One region of the Rhizobium sp. LjRoot30 genome, then DNA from elsewhere that is predicted to be linked to it. Evidence: predicted binding sites of a transcription regulator. Region 1 holds the regulator's gene; each other region holds the start of a gene.
What was found. Region 1 encodes LexA, which represses DNA repair genes until DNA is damaged. Its sites were predicted from a motif close to TGTTCNNNNTGTGTTCNG; they were not measured.
Positions count from the first base shown of each region.

Region 2: ACSQ3I_RS21305 (PA0069 family radical SAM protein) is a predicted target of LexA. The motif match lies at 4,106-4,123, and genes of this name have one in related genera.
Region 3: ACSQ3I_RS08950 (helicase-related protein) is a predicted target of LexA. The motif match lies at 5,051-5,068, and genes of this name have one in related genera.

Region 1 is NZ_CAXUSG020000005.1:275,278-284,854, reverse strand. It holds gene ACSQ3I_RS13215 (formylglycine-generating enzyme family protein) at 1-827, shown strand, start outside; gene ACSQ3I_RS13210 (DUF389 domain-containing protein) at 838-1,977, shown strand; gene lexA (transcriptional repressor LexA) at 2,085-2,813, shown strand; gene ACSQ3I_RS13200 (ComEC/Rec2 family competence protein) at 2,807-5,116, opposite strand; gene gltA (citrate synthase) at 5,547-6,836, shown strand; gene lpxB (lipid-A-disaccharide synthase) at 6,934-8,100, opposite strand; gene ACSQ3I_RS13185 (LpxI family protein) at 8,102-8,980, opposite strand; gene lpxA (acyl-ACP--UDP-N-acetylglucosamine O-acyltransferase) at 8,984-9,577, opposite strand, start outside.
Region 2 is NZ_CAXUSG020000012.1:27,637-37,213, reverse strand. It holds partial or broken gene ACSQ3I_RS21325 (tetratricopeptide repeat protein) at 111-2,007, shown strand; gene ACSQ3I_RS21320 (4-(cytidine 5'-diphospho)-2-C-methyl-D-erythritol kinase) at 2,085-2,978, shown strand; gene moaB (molybdenum cofactor biosynthesis protein B) at 2,975-3,529, shown strand; gene ACSQ3I_RS21310 (glycosyl transferase) at 3,533-4,051, opposite strand; gene ACSQ3I_RS21305 (PA0069 family radical SAM protein) at 4,189-5,346, shown strand; gene ACSQ3I_RS21300 (ribonuclease HII) at 5,493-6,164, shown strand; gene ACSQ3I_RS21295 (F0F1 ATP synthase subunit B) at 6,599-7,084, opposite strand; gene ACSQ3I_RS21290 (F0F1 ATP synthase subunit B) at 7,088-7,675, opposite strand; gene ACSQ3I_RS21285 (F0F1 ATP synthase subunit C) at 7,754-7,981, opposite strand; gene ACSQ3I_RS21280 (F0F1 ATP synthase subunit A) at 8,050-8,802, opposite strand; gene ACSQ3I_RS21275 (AtpZ/AtpI family protein) at 8,881-9,222, opposite strand; gene ACSQ3I_RS21270 (cell wall hydrolase) at 9,473-9,577, opposite strand, start outside.
Region 3 is NZ_CAXUSG020000003.1:260,443-270,019, forward strand. It holds gene ACSQ3I_RS08935 (CarD family transcriptional regulator) at 1-384, opposite strand, end outside; gene fdxA (ferredoxin FdxA) at 782-1,120, opposite strand; gene ACSQ3I_RS08945 (RNA-binding S4 domain-containing protein) at 1,344-1,748, opposite strand; gene ACSQ3I_RS08950 (helicase-related protein) at 1,753-4,851, opposite strand; gene ACSQ3I_RS08955 (DUF3309 family protein) at 5,255-5,410, shown strand; gene ACSQ3I_RS08960 (YMGG-like glycine zipper-containing protein) at 5,431-5,682, shown strand; gene ACSQ3I_RS08965 (beta-ketoacyl-ACP reductase) at 5,755-6,480, opposite strand; gene ACSQ3I_RS08970 (acetyl-CoA C-acetyltransferase) at 6,571-7,752, opposite strand; gene ACSQ3I_RS08975 (hypothetical protein) at 7,751-7,969, shown strand; gene phaR (polyhydroxyalkanoate synthesis repressor PhaR) at 7,992-8,564, shown strand; gene ACSQ3I_RS08985 (hypothetical protein) at 8,634-9,041, opposite strand; gene rpmF (50S ribosomal protein L32) at 9,183-9,368, opposite strand; gene ACSQ3I_RS08995 (glutathione S-transferase family protein) at 9,526-9,577, opposite strand, start outside.

The sequences.
Region 1 (9,577 bases):
TCGATGGCTTCTGGATGATGGAGGCGCCGGTCACCAACCGGCAATTCATGGCGTTCGTCGAAGCGACGGGGCACGTCACCGTTGCCGAGAAAGTTCCGGACGCAAAGAACTACCCCGGAGCTTTGCCGGAAATGCTGCGAGCCGGTTCACTTGTCTTCACGCCGCCGAAAACGATCAAAGGTCGGGATTTCTGGCAATGGTGGAGCTTCACCTTCCGGGCGAACTGGCGGCGCCCCCTCGGCGGCCAAAGCAACCTCCGCGGCAAACTCGACCATCCTGTCGTTCACGTTGCTTATACGGACGCCCAGGCCTATGCGCGGTGGGCAGGGTATGATCTGCCCACGGAAGCCGAGTTCGAGCTGGCTGCGCGCGGCGGATCGGACGATACCGAATTCGCCTGGGGAGATGAGCTGATACCGGGTGGCGTTCTCATGGCCAATACCTGGCAAGGAATGTTTCCGACCCACAGCACCAAACCGAAAGGCACGGAACGCACATCGGCGGTCAAGTCCTTCCCGGCCAACCCCTATGGTCTCTATGATATGATCGGAAATGTCTGGGAATGGACGACCGACTATTGGTCTGCCCGCCATCCCGAACCGGCCAAGTCTCCATGTTGCGTCCCGGTCAATCCACGGGGAGCAGGCGTCGAAACCAGTTTCGATCCCCAGCAACCGGCCATTCGTATTCCGCAACGCGTACTGAAGGGGGGATCACATCTGTGCGCCCCGAACTATTGCCAGCGCTACCGGCCGGCCGCACGCCATGCTGAAACGGAGGATACATCGACAAGTCATGTCGGTTTCCGTTGCGTGAAGCGGATGTAGAAACGGCCGTTTGCTCGATACGAGCCTGTCGAAACCGAATGTCTGTGACCCTTACAAACCATCCCGAGAACGATCTGCCATGGCCAACCAAATGTACGGAAGCGTCAGAGATATCCTTCGCTTTGAGGGAAGTGACACGCCTGCCTATTGGCGGCGTTTCTCCATCCTCCTGACACTTGCGGTCGTCATCGCGACGATGGGGCTCCTGCGCAATTCCGGCGCCGTGATCATCGCAGCCATGCTGGTGGCCCCGCTGATGACCCCGATCCTCGGAATAGCATCCTCGATCGTGATGGGATGGGTCGGACGCGCCAGCAAACTGCTTTTGACCGTCTGGCTGGCAGCAGGCTTGAGCGTGCTCCTTGCCTGGCTGCTCGTCTGGCTGACCGATGTGCCGAGGGGAATAGTAATTCCCAGCGAGGTCATCAGCCGAACAGACCCCGGGGCCGAGGATCTCGTCATCGCGCTTGCCGCGGGTATCGCCGGCGCTTACGTCCAGATCCGCAAATCCGAGGCGAGCCTTATACCGGGTGCGGCTATCGGAGTCTCGCTTGTTCCGCCCTTGGCCGCGGCAGGCATATTGCTCTATTTCGGCCAGCTCTCGCGCTGCTACGAGGCGCTGCTGCTTTTCGCCACGAATTTCGGTGCGATCATTCTGTCCGCCTGTATCGTCTATCTGGTCCTCGGTCCGCGTGATCTGCTGTTCAGGGCAGGCACGCGACGCATCAAATTTACGCTGGGTTTTGTCACGATCGCAGCCTTCCTCGCCATCGTCTTCTCGCAACTCTTCACTGCGACCTATTTCCGCTTCATGGAAGCCGGCGTCCAGGCGAAGCTTTCGCGCAGGATCGTCGAGTGGGCGACACCCACCCCCATCGAAATTCTGCGCATCGACATAGACGCGCATAAAAAGGTCGCGGAAGTCTGGGTCGTGGTCGATCTTCCTTCCGACGCACAATACAAGGTCGCCTCCATTTCGGACCTGCTTCCGCCGGCGCTGAAAGAGGTGCCGTTTCGAGATGCCGCGCGCGACGTACTCGGCCCCGAATACAAGGTGATCGTCCGCTACCAGACACGTCTGGCGTGGCTGGTGAACCTTGATAACGAGACGATCGAGCCGGCACCATCTACCCTGCCCGAGGGGGACTGACAGGCTCCGCCTCCCTTATTATCCATCAAAATTGGGGACTTGCAGAACACATGCCGAACAGATAGTGTCTGTTCTGGATTTGTTTCGCGATTCTGGGGATGGAAACGATGCTGACACGCAAGCAACAGGAACTTCTGCTTTTCATCCATGAGCGCATGAAGGAATCGGGTGTGCCGCCCTCTTTCGACGAGATGAAGGATGCCCTTGAACTGGCATCGAAATCAGGCATCCACCGCCTGATCACCGCCCTGGAAGAGCGCGGCTTCATCCGCCGCCTGCCCAACCGGGCGCGGGCGCTTGAGGTCATCAAATTGCCGGAGGCCTATTCCCCTGCCCCGCAGCCGCGGCGCGGCTTTTCGCCAAGCGTCATCGAAGGCAGTCTCGGCAAGCCGCAGCCTGTCGCCGCAGTCCCCTCCAAGCCTGTCAAATCGGCGGCAGACAGCAATCCTCATTCCGTTTCCGTGCCGGTGATGGGACGCATCGCCGCCGGCGTGCCGATTTCCGCGATCCAGAACAACACGCACGAAATCGTCGTTCCGGCGGAAATGATCAGTTCCGGCCAGCATTATGCCCTTGAGGTCAAGGGCGACTCGATGATCGAGGCCGGCATTCTCGACGGCGACACCGTCATCATCCGCAACGTCAACAGCGCGACGCCCGGCGATATCGTCGTGGCCCTGGTGGATGACGAAGAGGCGACGCTAAAGCGTTTTCGCCGCAAGGGCGCCTCCATTGCGCTCGAAGCGGCCAACCCGGCTTATGAAACCCGTATCTTCTCGTCCGATCGCGTCAAGGTACAGGGAAAGCTGGTCGGTCTCATCCGCCGCTATCACTGAACGATCAATGCGGCAATCGAGGCAGGCAAAGCCGCATTGAATTCACCGCTGCGCCAATCGTAACTGCGGTGACGCATCCAGGGGCGTTCGGCGTTCTCAAAGGCCGGGGCCAGGCGGGGTTGCTCGGCGGGGTTCTCAGGCAGGCTGATTTCCAGTGCGCCGGTGCGTCTCAACGTGGTCGACGTGATCAGCAATGCCCCGGAGCGGCAGGCTTCGAAACGGAGCCGTGCCGAGACGATGACAAGCGTTGCCGCATCACATGCGGCGCCGGCATATGCAGGATCATCGACCAGGGCAATCCTGCGTTCGCCGAGACGCAGGACACACCACAGTTTTGCTGCACAGGCAAAACGTCCCTCCTCGCTTTCCGCCAGCGCCTTGTGCATGGCGGTTCGTGCCTGCTTCACTTCCTCGGCTGTCAGGCGTTTTCTCTTTCCATCCTTCTCCATCGGTTTTGCGGTGTTTTCGAGCTGCTGCGGATCCCTTGGCTCGCCGATCGCGAGAGCGCGTTGCCATTGCGCAAAGATAAAATCGGGTGGGCGATCGCGATTGACGCTCCACGTCCCGTCAAGACGGGCGGAGGCAAGGCGTCCATCCTCTGCGACGATGAGATCGGCCGTACCGCGGCCATCGGCCATGAAAGCTGCAAGCGCGCCCGCCAGGATCAGGAGGCCGCCGAGATGGCGAAGCCGCGTCTGCAGCAACGTCATGACCAGAAAGCCGGCGACCGACAAGGGAAAGAATACGGGATGCAGGCGGCCGAACGCCACTTCGCCACCCCAGCCCGAAACCATCCGGGCTATTGCGATCACCAATTCCAGCCCTGCTCCCATGATCTGCAGGGGAAAGGCATCGAGGCCGAAGGGCATCAGCAACATGCCGATCAGGCCGGCCGGCATGACAACGAAGGAAATGATCGGCATGGCCGCAAGATTGGCGACCAGCCCATAGGTTGCGAGCTTGTGAAAATGCTCGATGGAAAAGATCGCCGTCGCCAGGCCACCGATCAGCGAGGTAAAGAAAACTCCGCCGAAAAAGCGAAACACCCATACCGCCGCTCGTAGGCCGGGGATTGCGGAGGCATGTTCGGTCGCCGGCCGCTCCTTCCACAAAGCATACCCCGCCACCAGAGCCAGCGTTGCTGCAAAAGACATCTGGAAACTTGCGCCCATCACTTCCGAGGGCGACATGGCGATAATGACGATGGCCGACAGCGCGACATTGCGCAGGCTGATCGAAGGGCGATCGAAGAACACCGCAATCAGCATGATCGCCATCATCAGGAAGGCCCGCTCGGCCGAAACGGCAAAACCGGAAATGAGGTAATAGGCGAACGCCGTTACCAACGCACCGAATGCGGCAATCTTCTTCACCGGATACGCCTGGGCGAACCCGGTGAAAACGCTGAGCCCGGCCCGAACACCGACAAAAAAGATACCGGCAGCAAGCGCCATGTTCAGCCCCGAAATGGCAATGATATGCGCCAGACCCGACAGCCGCAGCGCCTCGGTCGTTTCCTTCGATATTGCCCGTCGCTCGTCGGTGACGATGGCGGCAGCGAAAGCGCCTGCGTCTCCGGGAACGACGCTGCGGATCCGGTCGCCGATTGCGCTTCTGGCAGCGTAAAGCGTCAGTTCCAGGCGTTGCAGGACGCTGCCATTGCCGCCTTCGGCAACCGCTTCGGCCTCAGGCGCGCCATAAAAATAGCCGACGGCGCCGATGCCGTCGTAATAGGCGGCAAAGGCAAAATCGTTGAGACCGGGAAGTGCCGGTCCCGATGGCGGCGAGATGCGCGCCCGGCCGCGGATGCCGGCGCCGATTGCGATCGGCTCATGCCCGCTGCGGGCAAGCAGCGACACCCGATCCGGCGGGCGCTTGAGCGTCGGCTCCACTGTTGCCGTCAGCCGCACGATGTAGCGCCAGTGCCCCTCGCCGCTCGCCTCGCGCCGCTCGACGACGCCGCTGATCATGGTCGTCACCGGACTATCGAGCACGATCGTCGCACGCCGCCACGTCTCCCATTGCGCCAGCAGCATGCCGGCAAGCAGCAAGGCGATCGCGGCTGTGCCGTAATGCGCCATGCCTTGGGAAAAACGCCAACGCCAGGCCAAGCCGGCAAAAATGGCAAAACCGGTGCCGATCGCCTGAACCGGTGGATCGACGGGCAGCACGAACCAGATGACGGCCCCCACTCCCAGGCAGACGGCAGCAAGGAGGAATGCCCGGCCATGCCGCTCTTCCTCCTCCAGCATGGCGTAGCATCGGCTGCGCCAGCGCGACATGACGAAAAAAGAGGCAGGCAAGGTCCGGCGCGGCTTTGACGGTAGACGTTCCTTCCGATTTTCCCGGAAAACCGCCGGAAAATCAGCGGATTCCACCACCGGCCCACGAAGCCGCTCCTGCCTTAGAGAATCACCGTCTTCATATTCGGCGCGTGGCATTGAACTGCCAGAACTGGTGTTTCGGTGGCGGGCATCATGCAACCGAAGATAGGTTTTTGCAACCCAGATAATAAGCTTAACGTATTAATTTATCGCGTTGCGAGCAGACCGCGCCAGCGCCTTCGGCGGGCTGAAAAAAAGTCGATGCTGCAACGCCCAAAAGTTGATCATGCGGCGCACAAATTGCCTATCGGATAGCTTGGCATTAACTTCCGTATCATATAGCTACAGTGATGGACGTTAAAACATGTGACGCTTTTGAGGCGCCACACCGCCAGTTCGGAGGACCAGCATGACGGATAAAAACGCTGCATTGACGCTCGGGGAAAAATCGGTGGAACTACCGGTCAAGACCGGAACCATCGGGCCAAGCGTTCTCGACATCGGTGCGCTTTACAAGAACACCGGCTCGTTCACCTACGACCCAGGCTTCACCTCGACCGCGTCCTGTGAATCGAAGATCACCTACATCGACGGCGACGAAGGCATCCTGCTGCACCGCGGCTACCCCATCGAACAGCTTGCAGAACATGGCGACTTCCTGGAAGCCTGCTATCTGCTGCTTTACGGTGATTTGCCGACCGCAGCCCAGAAGAAGGACTTCGATCATCGCGTCACGCACCACACCATGGTGCACGAGCAGATGTCGCGCTTCTTCACCGGTTTCCGCCGCGACGCGCACCCGATGGCCGTGATGTGCGGCTGCGTCGGCGCTCTCTCCGCCTTCTATCACGACTCCACCGACATCACCGATCCGCACCAGCGCATGGTTGCTTCGCTGCGCATGATCGCCAAGATGCCGACGCTCGCCGCGATGGCCTACAAGTACCATATCGGTCAGCCCTTCGTTTACCCGAAGAACGACCTCGACTACGCGTCGAACTTCCTGCGCATGTGCTTTGCCGTGCCGTGTGAAGACTATGTGGTGAACCCGGTTCTGGCACGCGCCATGGACCGCATCTTCATCCTGCATGCCGACCACGAGCAGAACGCCTCGACCTCGACCGTTCGCCTTGCCGGCTCCTCCGGCGCCAATCCCTTCGCCTGCATCGCTGCCGGTATCGCCTGCCTCTGGGGCCCGGCGCATGGCGGCGCCAACGAAGCGGCGCTGAACATGCTGACCGAAATCGGCACCGTCGACCGTATTCCGGAATACATCGCCCGCGCCAAGGACAAGAACGACCCGTTCCGCCTGATGGGCTTTGGTCACCGCGTCTACAAGAACTACGACCCGCGTGCCAAGATCATGCAGAAGACGACGCATGAAGTGCTGGGCGAACTCGGCATCAAGGACGATCCGCTGCTCGAAGTGGCGATGGAACTGGAACGGATCGCGCTGACGGACAGCTACTTCGTCGAGAAGAAGCTTTACCCGAACATCGACTTCTACTCCGGCATCACGCTGAAGGCGCTGGGCTTCCCCACCACCATGTTCACCGTGCTGTTCGCGCTGGCGCGCACCGTCGGCTGGATTGCCCAGTGGAACGAAATGATCGAAGATCCGCAGCAGCGCATCGGCCGTCCGCGCCAGCTCTACATCGGCGAGCCGAAGCGCGACTACATCCCGGTTTCCAAGCGCTGATTGCGGCGTAAAACCGCGCCCAGACAGACAAACCCCCCGAACGCAAGTCCGGGGGTTTTTCATTGGACGTAGCGTTTCCGGCGCTGGCAGGAAGCGGTCAGGCGCGCCCTTTCTCCTCGAGCAGCCGCAGGACGATGCGGGCGCTTTCTTCGCCGGGGGAGCGCTGCGTGTGCAACCTGTTCCAGACGCGTTCGAAACCCTGGCTCATGGCCTGCCGCTCGGGGGTCGGTGTCGAGAGCCGCTCGATCCAGCGAGCCAGCCGGCCATGACGGATGGTGTGATCGACATATTCCGGCACGACCGGATAATCGGCGACAAGATTGGGCAGCGCCGCACTCCAGGTCTTGATCCGACGCGTCATCAAGCGCATCAACCAATCCAGCTTGTAGACGGAAACGACGGGAACGCCGGCAAGGCCGAGTTCGAGTATCACCGTACCGGAAGCCGCAAGCGCCGCATCGGCAACGCTGAAGGCGCGCCACTTGTCCGCCGCCCCCACGAGAATTTCCGGCTGCACCGGCCACTCCACCGTCAACTCGCGAACCAGTAGCTCCTGGCGTGGCACGGTGGGCAGCAGGAAATGCAGGTCGTTGTTGCGCTCCGCCAAAAGCTCGACGGTCTGCTTGAACACCGGCAGCAGGCTGCGTATTTCACCGCTGCGCGATCCCGGCAGAAGCAGGACGGTCCGACCTTCACCAGCGGATGGAACGGCCCGCACGGCCCTTGCCTGCCGGACGCGCAGCAGGTCCGGATCGGCAGTCAGACGATGCCCGACAAAACTTGTCGCCGGCCCACCCAGCCGTTTCATCACATCCGGTTCGAACGGCAGCAGCGCCAGCACGTGATCGACATAGGCCAGCATCTTCGTTGCCCGATATTCCTTCCACGCCCAGACACTCGGACAGACGTAGTTGACGACGGGCAGATCGGGCAAGGCGCGCCTCACCTTCCGGGCAACCCGATGGGTGAAGTCGGGACTGTCGATGATGATGAGCACATCGGGTTTGGCTTCGATGATGGCCTCGGCGGTTTCCCCGATGCGGCGCACGAGGTTTGGCAGACGCACCAGGACCTGGGTCAGGCCCATGATCGACAATTCGGAAAAATCGAAAAGCGACTCCAGGCCTTGGGCTTCCATCGCATCGCCACCGACACCGACGATCTCGATCGCCTCGGGCGTCAGCTTTTTCAAGGCAGCCAGCAGATCGCCACCAAGAAGATCGCCGGACACTTCTCCCGCAATCACAGCCACCTTCAAGACCATGTCACATCCATCCGTCGGTTAGTCCGCGGTCGATGCCGCAGACGAAGAGGCCGGACGCATCGGCCGCCGCGATCATCGCCTTGCGATCGAGCACCAGCGCCCGCCCGGCTTCCACCGCAATTCCGGCCAATCCGGCCTTGCGGGCGTTTTCCACCGTGGACACGCCGACCGACGGCAAGTCAGCACGGACGTCCTGTTGCGGTTTGCAAAGCTTGACCAAAACACCTTTGCGCCGGGAGGAAATTCTTCCTTCCGCCCGCAATGCCGCCACACGCTCCAGCATGCGATCCGTGCCTTCGACACCTTCCAGAGCCACGACCCGCCCGCCGACACTGACGGCCCCCTGGCCGACGTCCAGCGCGCCAAGCGCCATGGCGGCGCTGGCGGCCTTGTCGATATCCTTCAAGTCGTCTTCACCCGGCAGGTGCTGGCCGAGAGGCCCGGTCTGCGCCAGAAGGTCAGGCGCGATTTCATGCGCACCGATCACATGGCGTCCATCGGTCTCGATCAGCCCGATGACCATCTGCAGCACCGTATCGTCGCCACCCGACAGCAATGTCCGGATGACGGACGGCACCTTGAGCAGATGTTTCCAGGTCGGCGTGATTTCCCGCCATTCCGGCCGCCGGGAGATGGCGCCGGAAAGCACGACACGATCGACGCCGTGGCTGCGCATTGCGGCGTCCAGCCCTTTCATGTCGCCCACGCCGATGACGGCGCGGTCGAAACCTTCAAAATCGAGATCGGATTCGTTCTTGATGGGAATGATCAGCGGATCTTCGCCGGCAAGCCGCGCCGCGCCGGCCACATGCAGCGGCAGCGTTCCGCTGCCGGCGATGATGGCCAGGCGCCCCTTCGGCTTTCGGCTGTCGTTTGCCACCGATCAGCCCTTGCTTCCCCTGTTCGGCGAAGACAGCGCACGGTCGCTTTCGGCGCCGATAAAATCGAGGATTTCCATGGCTTCCGGGCAATCGACGTATTCGTCACGGATGGCCGCAGCGTTCGCCCGGACAGAACCTTCGCCCTCGAAGATCTGTTTATAGGCGCGCCGCACCGTGTGGATGACCGAACGTTCGATGCCAGCCCGCGACATGCCCACGACATTCAGGCCGCCGAGAATACCGGGATTGCCGTTCAGCATGCCATAAGGAATGACGTCGTAGCTGACAGCGGACAGGCCACCGATAAAGGCCTGGCGGCCGATGCGGGTGAACTGGTGGACGGCGCAGCCGCCGCCGAGAATGGCGCGGTCCGCAACGTGCACATGGCCGGCCAGCATGACGTTGTTGGACAGGATGATATTGTTGCCGAGCTGGCAATCATGCGCCACGTGCGAATTGGCGAGAAACAGATTGTCGTTGCCGACAACCGTCTTGCCACCGCCACCGGATGTACCGGTGTTCATCGTCACGCCTTCGCGGATGGTGCAGCGCTCGCCGACCGACAGCGTCGTCTCTTCGCCGCCATGATGCACGCT
Region 2 (9,577 bases), on a different contig from region 1:
CGCGGAATTCCTTGCGGGGCTGCTTCAAAAAAGCCATTCTGTTACGGAATCATTACGCCCGTGTTCCTTATGCTTTCGGGCTTGACCCGTCCCTGATGAAAGGCTTGTTCATGCGGCAGACAGTTGCCCACCGTCTTCTTTCCGGCGTCGCGATCGCGGTTCTGATGGTCGCCGGGGCGGCCCCGATGGCTTACGCCCAGGCCGAAAAGGCGCCTGCAAGCGAACAGGTGGAAACCTTCGACCCCTCCACCGCAACGACCTTTGCCGGTGCTTTCCTCGCCGGACGCACGGCCGATGTGGACAAGGACTACAAGAACGCCATTTCGCTCTATCGCAAGGCGCTGGAGCTGGAGCCGGGCAATCCCGAGATCCGCCAGCGGCTGATGATCGCGCTGTTCATGAACGGCGACTTCCAGGACGGCGTCAAGCTGGCCGAGCAGATGAAGAACGATCCCTCCGTCGAGCGCATCACGACCATCGTCCGCGGCCTCAATGCCATCTACGAGAAGGACTACGCTTCGGCGGAGAAGATCCTCAAGTATGAAGGCCCGAACGATCTCGAGCGGATGATGAACAGCCTGCTCGTTGCCTGGGCCCGCATGGGTGACGGCAAGAGCAAGGACGCCCTGGCGCTGATCGAAGGCATGAAGGGCCCGCAGTGGTTCGACATCTTCAAGCATTACCATGCCGGCGCGCTGGCGGCTGCCAGCGGCGACACCTCCAAGGCGCGTTCGCACCTCAGCGAAGCCGTGGCCGACCGTGACGGCGGCCAGACGGCACCGGACACCTATGTGCGCGCCGTGATGGCGCTGGCACGGCTGGAAGCCAAGGAAGGCAACAAGCAGAAGGCGCTGGACGCGATTTCTGCCGGCGACAACTTCATCAACAATTATGCGCCGCTGAATGCCCTTCGCCAGAGCATCGAGAAGGGTGAAAAGCCGGAGCAGCAGATCACGACGGCGGCACAGGGTGCAGCGGCCGTGCTGTTCTCCGTCGGCAGCGCGCTGAACCGGCAGGGCGCCGACGACGCCGTTGCGCTCTACCTGCAGGCCTCCTACGCGCTCGACCCGGAAAGCGCCGATACGCTGGTGCTCCTCGGCGGACTGGCCGAAAATGCCGAGCAGCCGCAACGCGCCATCGAGTTCTATCGCCGCGTGCCGCAGGATTCGCCGATGCGGCGGATTTCCGAGCTGCAGCTCGGCATGGCGCTCGCCCAGACCGGCGATGTCGACGAAGCCAAGAAGCATCTGAAGTCGCTGATCGATTCCGATCCCAAGGATATCCGCAGCTACATCGCTTACGGCAGCGTGCTTTCTGACGCCAAGGACTATGCGGCCATGGCGGACAATTTCGACAAGGCCGTCGAGGTGATCGGCCCGGTGCCGAACCGTGGCAACTGGACGATCTTCTTCCAGCGCGGCATCGCTTATGAGCGGCTGAAGAAGTGGGAGCAGGCCGAGCCGAACTTCCGCAAGGCGCTGGAACTCAACCCGGACCAGCCGCAGGTTCTCAACTATCTCGGTTATTCCTGGGTCGACATGAACCGCAATCTCGACGAGGGGCTTGATATGATCAAGCGCGCCGTCGAGCTGCGGCCGGATGACGGCTACATCGTCGATTCGCTCGGCTGGGCCTATTTCCGCCTCGGCCGCTTCGAGGAAGCCGTCAACGAACTGGAGCGCGCCGCACAGCTGAAGGCTGGCGATGCGACGATCAACGACCATCTGGGCGACGCCTACTGGCGTGTCGGCCGCACGTTCGAGGCCCGCTACCAGTGGCAGCGCGCCCTGACGATGAAGCCGGAAATGACCGAGATCCCGAAGATCGAGGCGAAGATCAAGGACGGGCTGAGCGACGGGCCACAGCAGCAGGTCGCAGTCAACAAGACCGAGGCTCCGACGACGGATTACACCATCGCGGCCGGCGACACCGTTGCCAAGATCGCCGAAAAAATCCTCGGCGACGGCAACCGCGTCAACGAGATCCTCGAACTCAACCCGGCGCTGAAGGGCAATCCGGAAGACCTGAAGACCGGCGAAGTTATCAAGCTGCCGGCAAAGGTGAAGTAAGAGTCCTCGCCTGTCGTGACCGCGGACAGCATTACCGAGCCGGCGCCGGCCAAGATCAATCTGGCGCTGCATGTGATCGGCCAGCGGCCGGATGGTTACCACTTGATGGAATCGGTGGTGACCTTCGCCGTTGCCGGCGACCGCGTGACGCTTTCGCCGGCCGAGGCCGATCACTTCACCCTCTCCGGCCGGTTCGGATCTTTGTTGCAGGCGGAAGATCCGCAGGCCAATCTGGTGTTGAAGGCGCGGGATGCCTTGCGGGCAGCATTTGCCGCCGAAGGTTTGCAGGCACCGGCCGTTCACATCCATCTCGAAAAGAACTTGCCGGTTGCTTCCGGCATCGGCGGCGGTTCGGCCGACGCGGCGGCTGCGCTGCGGGGCCTGCAAAGGCTGTGGAAGCATGACGTGCCGGCGCCAGTGCTGCACGCCATCGCCCTGCGCCTTGGCGCCGATGTACCGATGTGCCTTGCCGGACGCCCGCTGCTTGCCCGCGGCATCGGCGACGAGATCGAGCGCCTTCCACAGTTGCCCGCTTTTTCCTGCGTGCTGGTCAACCCGCTGAAGGCGGTCTCGACGCCGGCGATCTTCAAACTGCTGACGGACAAGCATAACGCGCCGCTCCCAGCGCTGCCGTCCTCGACGGATCGCGCGGATTGGCTTTCCTGGCTTTCCTCTGGCCGCAACGACCTGGAAGCACCTGCCAAAAGCCTCGTCGGCGAGATCGAAGAGGCGAGAGGCCTGTTGTTGCACCAAAACGCCTCGATGGTGCGGATGTCGGGGTCCGGCGCGACCTGTTTTGCGCTGTTTACCGATCCACACCTTGCCGGAAAAGCAGCCGCCGCGCTTCACGCCGCCCGGCCGGACTGGTATGTCCAGGCGACAGAAACCTTTGCCGGAGGCACGGTATGACCCGCCTGGACGAAAGCCGCCCGTTCATTCCCGTCGGCATCGCCGTGCTGACCGTTTCCGATACGCGGACATTGGCCGACGACAAGTCCGGCGACACGCTCGTCGCCCGCATCGAGGCTGCCGGCCACCGGCTTTCGGCTCGCGCCATCGTGCCGGATGACCGCACCCGCATCTACGACCAGGTGAAGGCGTGGACGCTCGACGATACGATCGATGTGGTGATCACCACCGGCGGCACCGGCTTTACCGGCCGCGACGTGACGCCCGAGGCGCTGGAACCGCTGTTCGAAAAACGGATGGACGGCTTCTCGGAAGTCTTCCACCGCATTTCCTACGACAAGATCGGCACGTCCACCATCCAGTCGCGGGCAACGGGCGGCGTGGCCAATGCCACCTTCATCTTCGTGCTGCCGGGCTCCCCCGGCGCCTGCAAGGATGCCTGGGACGGCATTCTTGCCGGACAGCTCGACTATCGCCACATGCCCTGCAATTTCGTGGAAATCATGCCGCGGCTCGACGAGCACCTGAAGCGCGGCAATCCCTCGGCTTAACCGTCAGCGCAACGAGCGCGCCACCCAAGATGGGATAAGTTCGCTCGCCAGACGTCGGGTTTTCTGCCCTTTTGCCAGTTCGGCCAAGGAGAGGCCGGGCTTGGCCGCGGCCAGCACCTGGCTCTTCGAAATCAAGAAGCCCGGCTCGAGTGGCGGCACGGCGCGGAAAATACGCTTCAAGAGGGGCAGCCGGTAACTGACCGATGGAGAAAACCGCGCCGGCAGGCGGTTCAGCGCCATGTATTCGGCAATCTCCTCGACCCATCCGCTTTGCGGCCGCGCGCCAGGCTCCAGCAGCAACAACCACTCACCGCGCGCGCCGCGCACGATTTCGGCCAGGTCCCAGTGCAGATGGAAACGGCAGCCGGCGGCATCGGCAACGTCGGACGACCCGTCCTTCGAACCGTGATCAAGCACGACAACATCGCTGACCAGACCCTCCACGGCGCCTGCAACGAGCACCGACAGGGTCTGCGCCAGTTCGGCCTCCTGATCGCGGCATTCCATGATGACTGTCAACATGCCTTTCTGATTACTGCATCGCACAAGAAATTGCCATCGTTCTATCCGCTATTTTGTTCTTGCAATGTTCTCATTTTCGCGATAGGAATTTAATCATGATTTGACGGGGCGAATTGACCCCCGTGCGGAGAACACCAATGAACGATCTGTCCCATGTCGGGCGGGCTGCCTTCCAGCCTGCCAATACGGCAGATATTGCCGATGCGCTGATCGTCGCCTCCGGGCTGCGGGTCGATGCCGAGCGGCGGCGCGGTCGTGGCGCCGGCCTCAATCCGGACGGACGTTTCGAGCTGCAGCAGCGTGCCGCCTTTGACGACGGCTGGCAGTCTCTGGAGGAACTGCCGCCGTTCAAGACCGAGGTGCAGGTGGAAAAGCCGCGCACGGCGATCACCAAGAACGATTCGCCTGACATCGGCTTCGATCGCTCGGTCAATCCGTATCGCGGCTGCGAACATGGCTGCATCTATTGTTTCGCCCGGCCGACGCACAGCTATATGGGCCTGTCGGCAGGTCTCGATTTCGAGGCCAAGCTGTTTGCCAAGCCGGACGCGCCGAAACTTCTGGAACGCGAGCTGGCGAAGCCGGGCTACAAGGTGCGGACCATCGCCATCGGCACCAACACCGACCCCTACCAGCCGATCGAGCGGGAATGGCGCATCATGCGGCAGATCCTCGAGGTGCTGAACAAGGCCAACCATCCCGTCATGATCGTCACCAAGTCGGCGCTGGTGACGCGCGACATCGACATCCTGCAGGAAATGGCCGCCAAGGGACTTGCCAAGGTCGGCCTGTCGGTGACGACGCTCGACCGCAAGCTGGCAAGGACGATGGAGCCGCGGGCTGCGACACCGCCGAAACGGCTTGAAGCGATCCGGGCGCTTACCGAAGCCGGCATTCCCGCCAGCGTTCTGGTGTCGCCGATTATCCCGGCGCTGAACGATCATGAGATCGAGCGTATTCTCGATGCCGCCAAGGCTGCCGGAGCAACGGAAGCGAGTTACGTGCTGTTGCGTCTGCCGCTGGAGGTCAGCCCGCTCTTCCGCGACTGGCTGCTCCAGCATTATCCCGACCGCTACCGGCATGTCATGTCGCTGATACGGTCGATGCGCGGCGGCAAGGATTACGATGCCGAATTCGGCAAGCGCATGAAGGGCGCCGGCCCTTATGCCTGGCAGATCGGCCGGCGCTTCGAGATGGCCACCAAGAGGCTCGGCATGGGACGTCGCAGTGCGCAGTTACGCGACGATCTTTTCGTGCCGCCGAACGGCAGCGGCGTGCAGCTGTCGCTGCTTTGAGATGAGACATAGAGTTTCCGGCGGCGGTCCCCTGTCCCCCGCCTCCGGAAAGCCCCCGGGGAGCCGCCCTCCATTGCGGCTTGGCCTGATACGAGCCGCAGACCGGGGGCTTGCAGGAGATCGGGCCGGCGTGCAATTTTCGCCGCATGAAAAAGCGCATGCCGCCCGATTCTCCACTGCTTTTCGATATCCCGCCTTCGGGACCGGATTTTTTCATGGAGCTTGCCGCCTGCAAGGACGGTCTCTGGCCGGTTGCCGGCACCGATGAGGCTGGTCGTGGGCCACTGGCCGGGCCGGTCGTCGCCGCAGCGGTGATTCTCGATCCGGACAATATCCCGCAGGGCCTCAACGATTCAAAACAGTTGACGCTATCAGAGCGGGAAAACCTGTTCGATGTCATCCTGTCGACCGCCACCGTCGCCATCGCATCTTCGGGGCCGAAACGCATTGACGGCATGAATATCCTGCGGGCAAGCCTTGATGCCATGCGGCGGTCGGTGCTGAGCCTTTGCCTTGCCCCCAAGCTGGTGCTGGTCGACGGTCGTGATGTTCCTCCGGGTCTGCACTGCCATGGCCGGGCGGTAATCAAGGGTGATGCCCGATCGGTGTCCATTGCGGCCGCCTCGATCGTCGCCAAGGTGACGCGGGATCGGATGATGGCCCGCGCCGCCGATGTTTTCCCGGCCTACGGCTTTGCCAACCATGTCGGTTATGCCACCGCCGTCCATCGACGCAACATCGAGATCCATGGCCCATGCCTCCTGCACCGGATGAGTTTCAAGCCGCTGAGAAAAGACGTGTCGCCGGCCGACGATTGAGGGCTCGGTGGGAACGGCCTCACCGGTCGCTCTGTCCCTCACCCTGGCCCTCTCCCCGCAAGCGGCAGGGCTATCGCATATGGAATGAGGCGGTGCCACCTCCCGCCTTCTCCCCCGCGGAGAGAAGGTCGCGGCAGCGGGATGAGGGGGGCCACGGCAAAACCCTTCCGCTTGACCCCTCATCCAACCCTTCGGGCCCCCTTCTCCCCGCGGGGGAGAAGGTGAAAGAGGCGACGTCACGCCAAATGCGACAGCTCTGCCGCAAGCGGGGAAAGCGGACTTGCCCGATGCGGCGCTGAGTGTGGCGGAAAGGGTATGGCGCGTCTCCTTCTCCCCACCTGCGGGAAAAAGCTCCCGTCAGGGGATGAGGGCTTGCTGAAAAACAAAAAAAGGCCGGGTTTCCCCGGCCTTTTCTAAAATAATGCGGCGAACTCTCAGTTCAGGCGCGTCTTCACGTCGTTCAGCGAACGGTTGAAGAGGTCGGACTGCACGGCAGCGTCGCTCTTCTTGGCGATGACGGCTTCGGCAGCGGCAATCGCCAGATCGACAGCGGCAGAGCGGACGGCATTGACGGCGTCGGCTTCGGCCTGCTTGATCTTCTGCTCGGACAGCGCGTTGCGGCGAGCGACGAATTCTTCCGTCTTCTGCTTGGCTTCGGCAGTCAGCATCTGCGCCTCGCGCTCGGCGGCGGCGACGATGTTGGCAGCTTCGGCTTCGGCTTCCTTGCGCTTGCGCTGGTATTCGGCCAGCAGGTGCTGGGCCTCTTCGCGCAGGCGCTTGGCTTCCGCCAGTTCGTTGCGGATCTGGTCGGCGCGGGCGTCGAGACTCTTGCCCACCATGCCCGGAACCTTGAGGTAGATCACCAGGGCGAGGAAAACGACCAGGCCGACGAGGGCAAAGAATGTTGCATCAAAAGCCATGGATCATGCCCCCTGCTTGGCAGCTGCGACGGCGGCCGAGATGTCGGCCTGCGTGGCCTGCTGGCCGATCAGTTCTTCGACGACGGTGCTTGCCGTGTCTTCGGCAATGGCGCCGACTTCGGCAAAAGCCTTCGCCTTGATGCCGGCGATGTGCTCTTCGGCAGCAGCGAGCTTGCCGGAAAGTTCGGCTTCGACAGCGGCGCGGTCGGCATCAGCCTTCGCCTTGGCGGCGTCGCGGGCAGTCGTTGCAATGGTATTTGCCTTGGCGCGTGCGGCAGCGAGTTCCTTTTCATAGGTCTCGATCGCGGCGTCGGCTTCCGCCTTCAGGCGGCCTGCTTCGTCCAGGTCCTGGGCGATGCGGTCGTGGCGATTTTCAAGGATGCCACCGATGCGCGGCACGATGACCTTCTTCATGAGCATGTAGAAGAGGCCGAACGTGATCACCAGCCAAAGGATCTGGGACGCGAATGTGGTCGAATCGAACGGCGGGAAAACACCGGTCTCGTGACCAGCTTCATGTGCCACGCCCGTTTCCGTATGGGTCTCGCCCGCGGCCGGGGTTTCTTCGGCATAAGCCGGGGTCACAAACATGCTCACCTCCAGGTGTACTGCAAATGCAAAGGATCACGGTCCGCATGCCGCGAACCGTGATCCAGATCTCAGCCGGTATTAGACGGCGAAGAGCAGGAGGAGAGCGATGAGCAGCGAGAAGATGCCCAGAGCTTCCGTAACGGCGAAGCCGAATACCAGGCGGCCGAACTGGCCGTCAGCAGCCGACGGGTTGCGCAGGGCGCCGGACAGGTAGCTGCCGAAGATGTTGCCGAGACCGAGAGCCGTACCGGCCATACCGAGGCAAGCCAGACCTGCGCCGATGTACTTTGCTGCTTCCGCTTCCATGATTGAACTCCTTCGAATGGTTGTTGCGGCGAATGACTGGCGCCGGGAGGGCGCCGTTGTCGGTATCCTTAGTGCCCGCCAGGGTGAACTGCGTCGTTGAGGTACATGCAAGTCAGTACCGCGAAGACGTAAGCCTGCAGGAAGGCGACGAGGAACTCGAGACCAGTCAGGGCGACGGTCATAATGAGAGGCAGGATGGCGCCACCGACGCCGAGCGCACCGAGGGTTCCGAGCGAGGCGACGAAGCCTGCGAACACCTTGAGCGTGATATGGCCTGCCAGCATGTTAGCGAAAAGACGAACCGACAGCGAGATCGGACGCGACAGGAAGGAAATGATTTCGATCGGCACGACCAGCAGCAGCAGCATCGGCGGCACGCCGGACGGTACGAAGAGCTTGAGGAAGTGCAGGCCGTGCTTGTAGAAACCGTAGACGAGCACGGTGCCGATGACCAGAAGCGCCAGCGCGAAGGTGACGATGATCTGGCTGGTGACAGTGAAGAAGTACGGGAACATGCCGAGCATGTTGGCCGTCAGCACGAACATGAACAGCGAGAACACCAGCGGGAAGAACTTCATCCCATGGCTGCCCGCCCCTTCCCGGAGCATCGAGGCGATGAACTCATAGGACATTTCGGCAACCGACTGCGTCCGGCCCGGAATGAGGCCGCGCTGCGAGGTTGCGAAATACAGGAAGCCCGATGCGGCGGCTACGGTCGCAACCATGAACAGCGAAGCATTGGTAAAAGAGAAATCAATCCCGCCAATTTCGATCGGAACAATCTTTTGTACCACGAACTGATGGATCGGATCGTTTGACACCGTTGATCTCTTTCATTCTGCCCGCGCTCAGGCGGAGGCCTCTAACCGAGGAGCGACCTGGGGGCCACGCCTCATCTTTCACGTCTCATTCTTCTTATCGACCGGATGCGGCGTCGCCACCATCCCCGCCGAGCGAAGAACATTCAATATACCGGCACAAAAACCGAGGAGCAGAAGAACGATCATGCCCCAAGGCGCTGTACCCACAAAACGATCGAAAAGATAGCCCAGAAGAGCACCGACGATGATGGCTGCGATGAATTCGCTGGAAAGCTTCATGGCCATGGCATAACCCTTGCGGCTTGCCTCGGCACTGCTTTCGCTTGCCTTCTCGTCGTGCGCCGCCTTGCGAATGTCTGCCAGTTCGGCATCCAGACGCTTGCGGCGCGCTTCCAGACCGTCATCCCGGTTATCCGTCATGGTACTCTCCTCTTCCTTTGTCCTTTTCCTGCCTTAAAGTCAGGCTAGCGAGAAGCAGACGGAGAGGTAAATAGCACCTTTCGGGCCGTTTTGAAGTCGCGCGCAACATAGTTTTGGCCGTCCTTATAGTCAAGGCGTCGACCAAGGTTGTTAAGGGACTATTTTACTGTAAAGATTCAGGAACTTAGCTGAACATTGAAGGGAATCCCCCCAGAATCCGGGATTTCCCTGCCGCAAACCGACGCCTTCCTCAGCTCCAGCCGCCGCCATAGGTGCGGTAGAAGACGTGAAGCCCGATGCGGCCGACCTTCTTCATGCTGCGGGCCCAGCGCGGCCAGACATAGATCGCGTGGTA
Region 3 (9,577 bases), on a different contig from region 1:
CTGGTTTTCGGCGCGATAGAGATCGCGTACCACTTCCGCGATGGAAATCAGATCACCGGAATTGATCTTGGCATCGTATTCCTGGGCGCGGCGCGACCACATGGTGCGCTTGACGCGAGCCTTGCCCTGGACGACCTTCAACGCACGTTCGACGAAATCGGTTTCGGACAGCTTGCGCATGCCGATGCTGACGGCCTTGGCGACCGGCACCTTGAGGCGCATCTTGTCTTTTTCGAAATCGATCACGAAAAGTTCGAGCTTCATGCCCGCAACTTCCTGCTCCTCGATGGCAGTGATCGTGCCGACACCATGGGCCGGATAAACGATCGCTTCACCGGTCTTGAAGCCGTGGCGCGCTGAAGATTTTTTCTGCTGGGTCGTCATGCGTTCTAAAAACTCCCTATAACGCACCCGGCACGTTCGCCGGGGCCGGGTCAGTCAGGCCCGGATGAGACGGGGACACCGTCGGGTGACTCCATTTCTGGTCCGTCCAAACGCGCGCGCAAAAAGAAACCCATGATCGCGATCAGAGACCCGACAGCCAAACTCGCTGTATGTTGTCGCAGAAACCGCGTTAGGGGTTATTTTTGTTGCTTTCGTGATGGTTTTGGGCACACGAAATGCCGCAATGTGGATCAGTGTTTTGACCCTACCATAAAAATATGAGGAAATCAATAATTTGCTTTGCCTGTGTTGCCGCTGACACGCGCACAAGCCTCTGGATTGATTCTGTTTTGATTCGCTTTGCGCGTCGCCGCGGCGTTGCGAAATCGCGTCCGGATCAGTCGCCGGAACCGGGGTTCGGGGAGAAGAATTTCTCCAGCTTGCCCTCGACGCCATCCATTTCCTTGGCGTCGGGCATGGCATCGCGCTTGACCGTGATGTTCGGCCAGATGCCGGCATATTCCGCGTTGAGTTTCAGCCACTTGTCGAGGCCCGGCTCCGTATCGGGCTTGATGGCTTCCGCGGGACATTCCGGCTCGCAGACGCCACAATCGATGCATTCGTCGGGATGGATGACGAGAAAGTTCTCGCCTTCGTAAAAACAGTCGACGGGGCAGACTTCGACACAGTCGGTATATTTGCAGCTGATGCAATTGTCGGTCACGACATACGTCATGATGAACTCCAGAAACGGTGTGGCTCAGGCTACCGACGATCGCCAGGATCGCTTCAAAGCCTTCACGTGAACAGGAAAACCCGAACAGCCTTCGCAACGCGCCAGCCGACGATCTCCGTTGCTGTGGACGTAACGTCTTTGGCTCGGCTTATCAAGGATTAACAATCCTGAAATCAACGCATCCGCGCACAGAGTTTTCACACGAGCCGGCAAAGATCCGCAACTATTCCTCGTCACTGAGAAGCCGGTCGATCAATCGCCGCTCCTTCTTGGTCGGCCGCCCCGCGCCGGGCGCCCGAACGGCCTGCTCGAACAGGGTGAGACGTTTTGTCTCATCCGGCGGCGGCGAACGGTCCTCGTAGAGCAGCTTGGCCTCCTCGTAAGGCCCACGCCGCTCTCCCGGCAGCTTGACCAGCAACACGACGTCGCGCCGATCCAGCGAAAGCACGACAAGGTCGCCCGGCTTCACCTGATGGCTGGCCTGCGTCACCCGCTCGCCATTCACCTTCACCGATCCGGACTGGACATGCGACTGGGCGAGCGAGCGCGATTTTGCCATGCGGGTAAAAAACAGCCATTTGTCGATGCGCTGGCGCGAACCACTGCCTGGCTGTTTTTCATCCGCCATGGGCTTACTTCTTCATCTGCTCCTTGAGAGCAGCGAGCTTTGCGAAAGGAGAATCCGGATCGATCGGCTTTTCCTTGCGCGGTGGCTTGGACTCGAAGCGCAGCGGCTGCGATGCGCCGCCACGATCGTTGTTGCGATCGGGACGGCCGCCCTTGCGGTCACCGCGATCCTGCCGTTCGCCACGTTCACCGCGCGGACCAGCCTGGTCGGAACGCCCGCCTTCCTTGCCCTTGAAACGGTCGGGGCGGTCGCCGCCACGACGGTTGTCCCTGTTGTCGCGGCCTTCGCGCTTTTCGCCTTCCGGACGCGCCTCGCCGGCTGCCCGTTCACCGCCACGTGGACGGTTGGACTGGTTGCCACGGCGCTCGCCCTGCGGACGGTTGCCACGCTGGTTGTCGTTGCGACCACCCGGACGCCACAGCAGCACCGGCTTGACTTCGGCGACAACGTCTTCGGCAGCAACGGCTGCAGCTTCTTCAGCGACGACGGGCGTTTCTTCGGCGGCAACCGGCGCGCTGTCTTCAGCTGCAGGTGCGGCCTCGGCGGCGGACTCTTCGCCGGCGCTGTCGGCGTCGTCGTCATCGGCCTTGGCGCCGTCTGCCTCTTCGGCAGCCGCAACGGCGGCTTCCGGTGCAGCACCGGCCTGGCTGGCCAGGAAGGCAGCCGCGTCTTCAGCCTTTACCGGATCGGCGCGGTAACCCAGACCCTTGAGGATTTCCTCCATGTCGTCGGGCGTAGCACCGAGAATGGACAGCATCGCCGTGGTCGTGGTGAAACGACGGCCGTCATAGGCGCCGTCGGGACGGTTTGCCGTACCCGGCTTCCACTGCAGCAGCGGCCGGATGAGATCGGCAAGACGTTCGAGAATATCGATGCGCACGGCGCGCTTGCCGAGGAAACGGAAGCCGGCCAGCTTGTAGAAGGTGCGCTCGAAGCTCGGATCGGTGACAACAGAGGTGCGGCCGGCGGCGAGAACCGGGATCAGGTCGCCGTAACCCGGCTTGTCCAGGCCGTCATTCTTCAGCGCCCAGAGCAGCGTGATCAGCTCGGCCGGAGCCGGCTTGAGAAGCGCAGGCATGAAGATGTGGTAAGCGCCGAAACGCACGCCGTAGCGGCGGATCGAGGCACGCGCTTCCTGATCCAGCGACTTGACGTCGTCGGTGACGTCGCGGCGGAACAGCACGCCGAGATTTTCGACAAGCTGGAATGCCAGGCCCTTGGCAAGGCCCTGCAGGTCTTCCGCCCGCGAAAGGTCGTCGAGCGGCTTCAGCACCGTCGAAATATGATAGTTCACGAAACGCTCGACGCGGGCAACGACGTGCTCGCGGGCATTACCGGTCAGCTGCTCGTCGGCGAGCAGGATGACGCGCGGGCGCATGACGTGGTCGCTGGACGACAGCCGCGCCACGGGATCGCCGAGCCAGCGCACCGTCCCATCGGACGACAGTGCCAGATCGCCGTTGCCGGCCGCATGCAGCCGTGCTGCACGCGCCTCGAACTCCAGCGCCAATGCCTTCTGTGCCGCCGACTGCACAGCACGCGCATCGGGACCTTCCATCCCGCTCACGGTCGTGAATCGAAATCCGGCCAGTTGTCCCACGTGATGACCTTCGACGAAGACATCACCATTCACACTGATTTCAGCTTCCAGCATCGCATTCTCTCTCAGGCGCTTCATGAGCACAGATGTCCTGCGATCAACAAAGCGTTTCGTCAACCTTTCATGTAACGCATCGGACAATCGATCCTCGATTTCCCGCGTCTTTTCTTGCCAGTGTGTCGGATCGGCAAGCCATCCCGGGCGGTTGGACACATAGGTCCATGTTCTTATCTGCGCGATTCGCGCCGAAAGCGTGTCGATCTCTCCGTCCGTGCGATCGGCACGATGCACCTGCTCCGCCAGAAAATTCTCATTGACCGCGCCGTAACGGACAAGGTCCGAAAACAGGCTCGAAATGAGGTCCGCGTGCTGCGCCGGCGTGATCCGCCGGTAATCGGGAAGCGCGCAGGCCTCCCAGAGCTTTTCTACTCTTTCGGGATTCGTGGCAAGATCATTGATCTCGGGATAACGCGAAAGATATTCGAGCGCCTGCTGGTCTATAGCCGGCAAAGCACGCGTCAACCCGCCGACGCGCGGCACGGCGTCGAGGCTGTGGCGCAACGCGGCGATACTCGAATAGTCGAAATCCTTGGTCCGCCACTGCAAGACCTTGATCGGATCGAAATGATGGCTCTCGATCCGCCGCACCAGTTCTTCATCGAAAGGATCGACGCGGCCGGTCACGCCGAAGGTGCCGTCCTTGAGGTGGCGGCCGGCGCGGCCGGCGATCTGGCCGAGTTCGCCGGGATTGAGATTGCGGAACTGGTAGCCGTCGAATTTCCGGTCCTGGGCGAAAGCGACGTGATCGACGTCGAGATTGAGGCCCATGCCGATGGCATCCGTCGCCACCAGATATTCGACGTCGCCGGACTGGTAGAGGCCCACCTGCGCATTGCGGGTGCGCGGCGACAGCGCGCCGAGCACCACGGCCGCTCCGCCCCGCTGGCGGCGGATGAGTTCGGCGATGGCATAGACCTCGTCGGCCGAAAAGGCGACGATGGCGGTCCGCTGCGGCAGGCGGGTGATTTTTTTCTGGCCGGCGTAAAACAGCTGCGAAAGACGGGGGCGCTCGATCACGGTGATGCCGGGCAGCAACTGTTCGAGGATCGGCCGCATCGTCGCCGCACCCAGAAGCAGCGTTTCCTCGCGACCGCGCAGATGGAGGATGCGGTCGGTGAAGATATGGCCGCGCTCGAGATCGCCGGCAAGCTGCACTTCGTCGATGGCGACGAACGCCGCCTTGGTTTCACGCGGCATCGCCTCGACGGTGCAGACGGAAAACCGCGCATTGACCGGGGAAATCTTCTCCTCACCGGTCACCAGGGCCACATGCTGTGCCCCGACCTTTTCGACGAGGCGCGTATAGACCTCGCGCGCCAGGAGCCGAAGCGGCAAGCCGATGACGCCGGAACCATGCGCCACCATGCGCTCGATGGCATAGTGCGTCTTGCCGGTATTGGTTGGCCCGAGCACGGCGACAACGCCGCGTCCGCTCAGGATCATGGGCTGCATATTCAAAGTTTCTACCCGTGCATCGACGAAAGGCTGGCGTCCCCGGTCATTCGTACATCCCCCGACCGGATGGTTTCACACATGGCGATCCTTCATGGCAAAGGCAAGAAGGGAATGCCGCCAGCCTTAAGAATATGCGTTACCACCAAGAATTATCTGACAATCGTCATGTTTTGCCAAGGTTTGCGGGCGGAACAGTCTGCGAACGAATCGGCGACGAATCGCTGATTCCGGCTGATTCCACCTTTGTTCGCATGCCGTTTGCCACCGCAGCCCGGCACCGGCGCAACGGCATGTTTGCCCATCCCGCCGCCCAAAGAGAGCTTGGAACCTTCCGAGACGCCGCACGTTAACCAGCCGCGATCGGTATCGCGCAGACATGGAGACAGGCATCATGCTCGGAACAATTCTTCTTATCATTCTCATCCTCCTCCTTATCGGTGCGCTGCCGAACTGGGGTTACAGCCGAGGCTGGGGTTACGGCCCGTCCGGCGGGCTTGGCCTCGTCGTCGTCATCATCATTATCCTGCTCCTGATGGGCCGGATCTGAGAAAAACCGGGAGAGGTTCCATGAAAAAATCCATTATTGTCGGCGCAATCATTCTTCCCCTTCTGGCCTCCTGCTCGGCCACGGAACGTGGCACGGCCGTGGGTGCAGCCTCCGGCGCCGTGATCGGCGGCGTGATCACCGGTGATGCCGGCGGCGCGGTTGCCGGCGCCGTGGTTGGCGGTGCAGCCGGTTATCTCTTGAGCAAATCGAAGCGTCCGGGTTACTGCGTCTACCGCGACCGTTACGGCCGCCGCTACGAAGCGCGCTGCTGACCGCAAGCCAGAATGAAAAACGGCGCCCGAGAGGCGCCGTTTCCTTATGTGATGTGCTTGCAGTGTTCGTGATCAGACGACGAACTGGCCGCCATTGGCCGTCAACGTCGAGCCGGTGATGAAACCGGAATCGTCCGACGCCAGGAAGACGACACAGCGGGCAATCTCTTCCGGTTCGCCGAGACGACCGACCGGGATCTGCGGGATGATGCGCTCGTTGAGCACCTTTTCCGGCACGGCGCGCACCATTTCGGTGCCGATATAGCCCGGGCAGATGGCGTTGACGGTGATGTTCTTGGCCGCACCTTCCTGCGCCAGTGCCTTGGTGAAACCGAGGTCGCCGGCTTTTGCAGCGGAATAATTCACCTGGCCCATCTGGCCCTTCTGGCCGTTGATCGAGGAAATGTTGATCACCCGCCCAAAGCTGCGATCCCGCATGCCGGTCCAGACATTGTGCGTCATGTTGAACAGGCCGGAGAGATTGGTGTCGATGACTGCATTCCACATATCCGGCGTCATCTTGTGGAACATCGTGTCGCGCGTGATGCCGGCATTGTTGACGAGGATCTCGATCGGGCCGAGTTCGCTTTCCACCTTGGCGATGCCCTCGGCGCAGGCCGCATAGTCGGACACATCCCATTTGAAGATGGCGATGCCGGTTTCTTCATGGAAAGCCTTGGCCTTCTCTTCGTTGCCGGCATAGTTGGCGGCAACACGATAACCGGCCGCCTTCAAGGCAATGCAAATTGCCGCGCCGATGCCGCGCGTACCACCTGAAACCAAAGCTACTCTGCTCATTTCGTGTTTCCCCCAATTATCGTTGTGGCATGCGGTTCCGGATACGGGCGAGGCTGGCATACTGCCTGCCCGTATCCGGCAAATGACAGGTCAGAGCGCCTCGACGCACAGGGCGACGCCCATGCCGCCGCCGATGCACAGCGTTGCGAGACCCTTCTTGGCGCCGCGGCGCTTCATTTCGAACACCAGCGTATTGAGGACGCGGGCGCCCGATGCGCCGACCGGATGGCCGATGGCGATGGCGCCACCGTTGACGTTGACGATCGCCGGATCCCAGCCGAGGCCCTTGTTGACGGCGCAGGCCTGCGCGGCGAAGGCTTCGTTGGCCTCGACCAGGTCGAGGTCGTTGATCGACCAGCCGGCCTTTTCCAGCGCCTTGCGCGAGGCCGGGATCGGGCCGGTGCCCATGACCTGCGGATCGACGCCGGCCGTCGCCCAGGAGGCGATGCGCACCAGCGGCTGGATGCCGCGACGCACGGCTTCCGCTTCGCTCATCAGCACGGTCGCGGCTGCGCCGTCATTGATGCCGGAGGCGTTGCCGGCCGTGACGGTGCCTTCCTTGTCGAAGGCGGGTCGCAGCTTCGCCATCGCATCGAGCGTCGCGCCGGCGCGGATATATTCGTCCTGGTCGACGATGATGTCGCCCTTGCGTGTCTGGATGGTGAAGGGGATGATTTCATCCTTGAAACGGCCGGCCTTCTGGGCTGCTTCCGCCTTGTTCTGCGAGGCGACGGCGAATTCGTCCTGGTCCTGGCGCGTCAACTGGAACTGGCGGGCGACGTTTTCGGCGGTGATACCCATGTGGTAGCCGTAGAAAGCGTCGGTCAGGCCGTCCTTGATCATGGTGTCGACCATTTTCATGTCGCCCATTTTCGTGCCGGCGCGCAGATGGGCGCAATGCGGCGCCATCGACATGGATTCCTGACCGCCCGCGACGATGATCGAGGCGTCACCGACAGCGATCTGCTGCATGCCGAGCGCCACGGCGCGCAGACCCGAACCACAGAGCTGGTTCAATCCCCAGGCTGTCGCCTCCTGCGGTACGCCGGCCTTCATGGCCGCCTGGCGCGCCGGGTTCTGGCCTTCGCCGGCGGTGAGGATCTGGCCGAGGATCACCTCGTCCACTTCCTTCGCATCGACGCCGGCACGCTCCAGGGCACCCTTGATCGCGGCGGCGCCGAGCTCATGGGCGGGAACGGCGGCGAACGCGCCGTTGAAGGATCCGACGGCCGTGCGTCCTGCGCTGGCAATCACGACGGATGGTGTACTCATGGAAATCTCCTCGCTTGTGCATCAATGGTTGTTGTTGAAACTGGCAAAGCTTCGTCGCCAAGTCAAACCGTCAGGCACGGCAGAAACGATTTTCACTGCGATCACCAAAACGGTTTTGGTTGTTTTTAAAACCATTTCCCGCATCGCACAAAGAGATTGTCACCGGCCTTCTTTTGCGCTTACACTCGCGCCGGGAGACGCAGCGTTACAATCATAACAAACGGTGCCAGGAGACGGAAATGGCGAAAAACGAAGGCCAGATCGTAATCAAGAAGTACGCCAACAGGCGTTTGTACAATACCGGGACCAGCACCTATGTGACGCTGGACGATCTGGCAGTCATGGTGAAAAGAGGCGAGGATTTTGTCGTTCAGGACGCGAAATCGGGCGAAGACATCACCCATTCCGTGCTGACGCAGATCATTTTCGAGCAGGAATCCAAGACCGGCAACACGCTTTTACCGATCTCTTTCCTGCGCCAGCTGATTTCTTATTACGGCGACCAGATGCAGATGGTCGTGCCGAGTTTCCTCGAACATTCCATGCAGGCCTTCACCGAGCAGCAGTCGCAGATGCGCGAGCAGATGACCCGCGCTTTCGGCGAGACGCCGCTGACCAAGAACCTGCAGGTGCCGCTGCAGATGGTCGAGGAACAGGTGCGCCGCAACACGGACATGTTCCATCAGGCGATGCAGATGTTTTCGCCGTTCATGACCCCGCCCGCCAAGGAAACCAAGAAGGCGGAAGCCAAGGATATCGACGAGCTCAAGGAACAGCTGCGCGCGCTGCAGACCAAGCTCGACAGCCTCTGAGCTTCCGGTTTTTCCACGCAATTCCGGCAAAACCGCGACGCGCTTTTGCCGGAATTGTTCTTTCGGCCGTCACAGCCCGATGGACACATCCCGTCCGGCCGAGCGGATCGATACCGCAAAGCCGCCGATGACATCGACGAAAGCGATCGTCATGAGGATGAAGAAGATCTGCGTCGCGGCGCTGCTCACCAGCAGGAACTCGATCAGGAACGCCACGAACACCACCAGCGACAGCATGTGGTTGATCAGCGAGCCGGAGCCGTGGCGCGTCGCCTTGAGAATCTCGAAAAACAGCATGATCAGGGCGACGACGATCAGCAGGTCACCGAGGCTCATCGTCCATTGCGCACCCGACAGCATCGACAGCGACAGGACGACGGTCTCGAGCGAAGCAAGCCCGCCGCTTCCCATCAGGCCGGCCATGGCCAGGTTGTAAAGCACCAGCGGAACGATCATCAGGGGCACGGCGGCAATCATGTTGAACGGCTCTCCTCTTCGGACGTTGCCCGTTCATAGCCGAAGTTGCCCGGCCTGGAAATCCGCAAGCGTGTTACGACCCGGAAAAAGCAAAAGGCCGGCACAGGGCCGGCCTCAATACCTTGATGTCGAAAACAGCGATTAAGCGCTTGCCTTCGGCGTCAGAACCTGGCGACCGCGATACATGCCGGTCTTCAGGTCGATGTGGTGCGGGCGACGCAGTTCGCCGGAGTTCTTGTCTTCGACGTAGGTCGATGCCTTCAGACCGTCAGCCGAGCGGCGCATACCGCGCTTGGACGGGCTTGTTTTTCTTTTAGGTACAGCCATTTGATTTACTCCACTTGACGGGCAAAGCACAGTTTCCAGCCAGAAGCCCGGCCGAGAAAAGTCATGCTTCAATCTCGGAAATTGGGCGGCTTATACATGGCCTGTACCGGTTTGACCAGTCCCTCCACGCATTTTTTCCTTGACGCCCGAATTCGCCTTACGCCTCGTCTTCCGGAACAATCCAGGGTTCGGCAAGGGCTGCCTCCTCC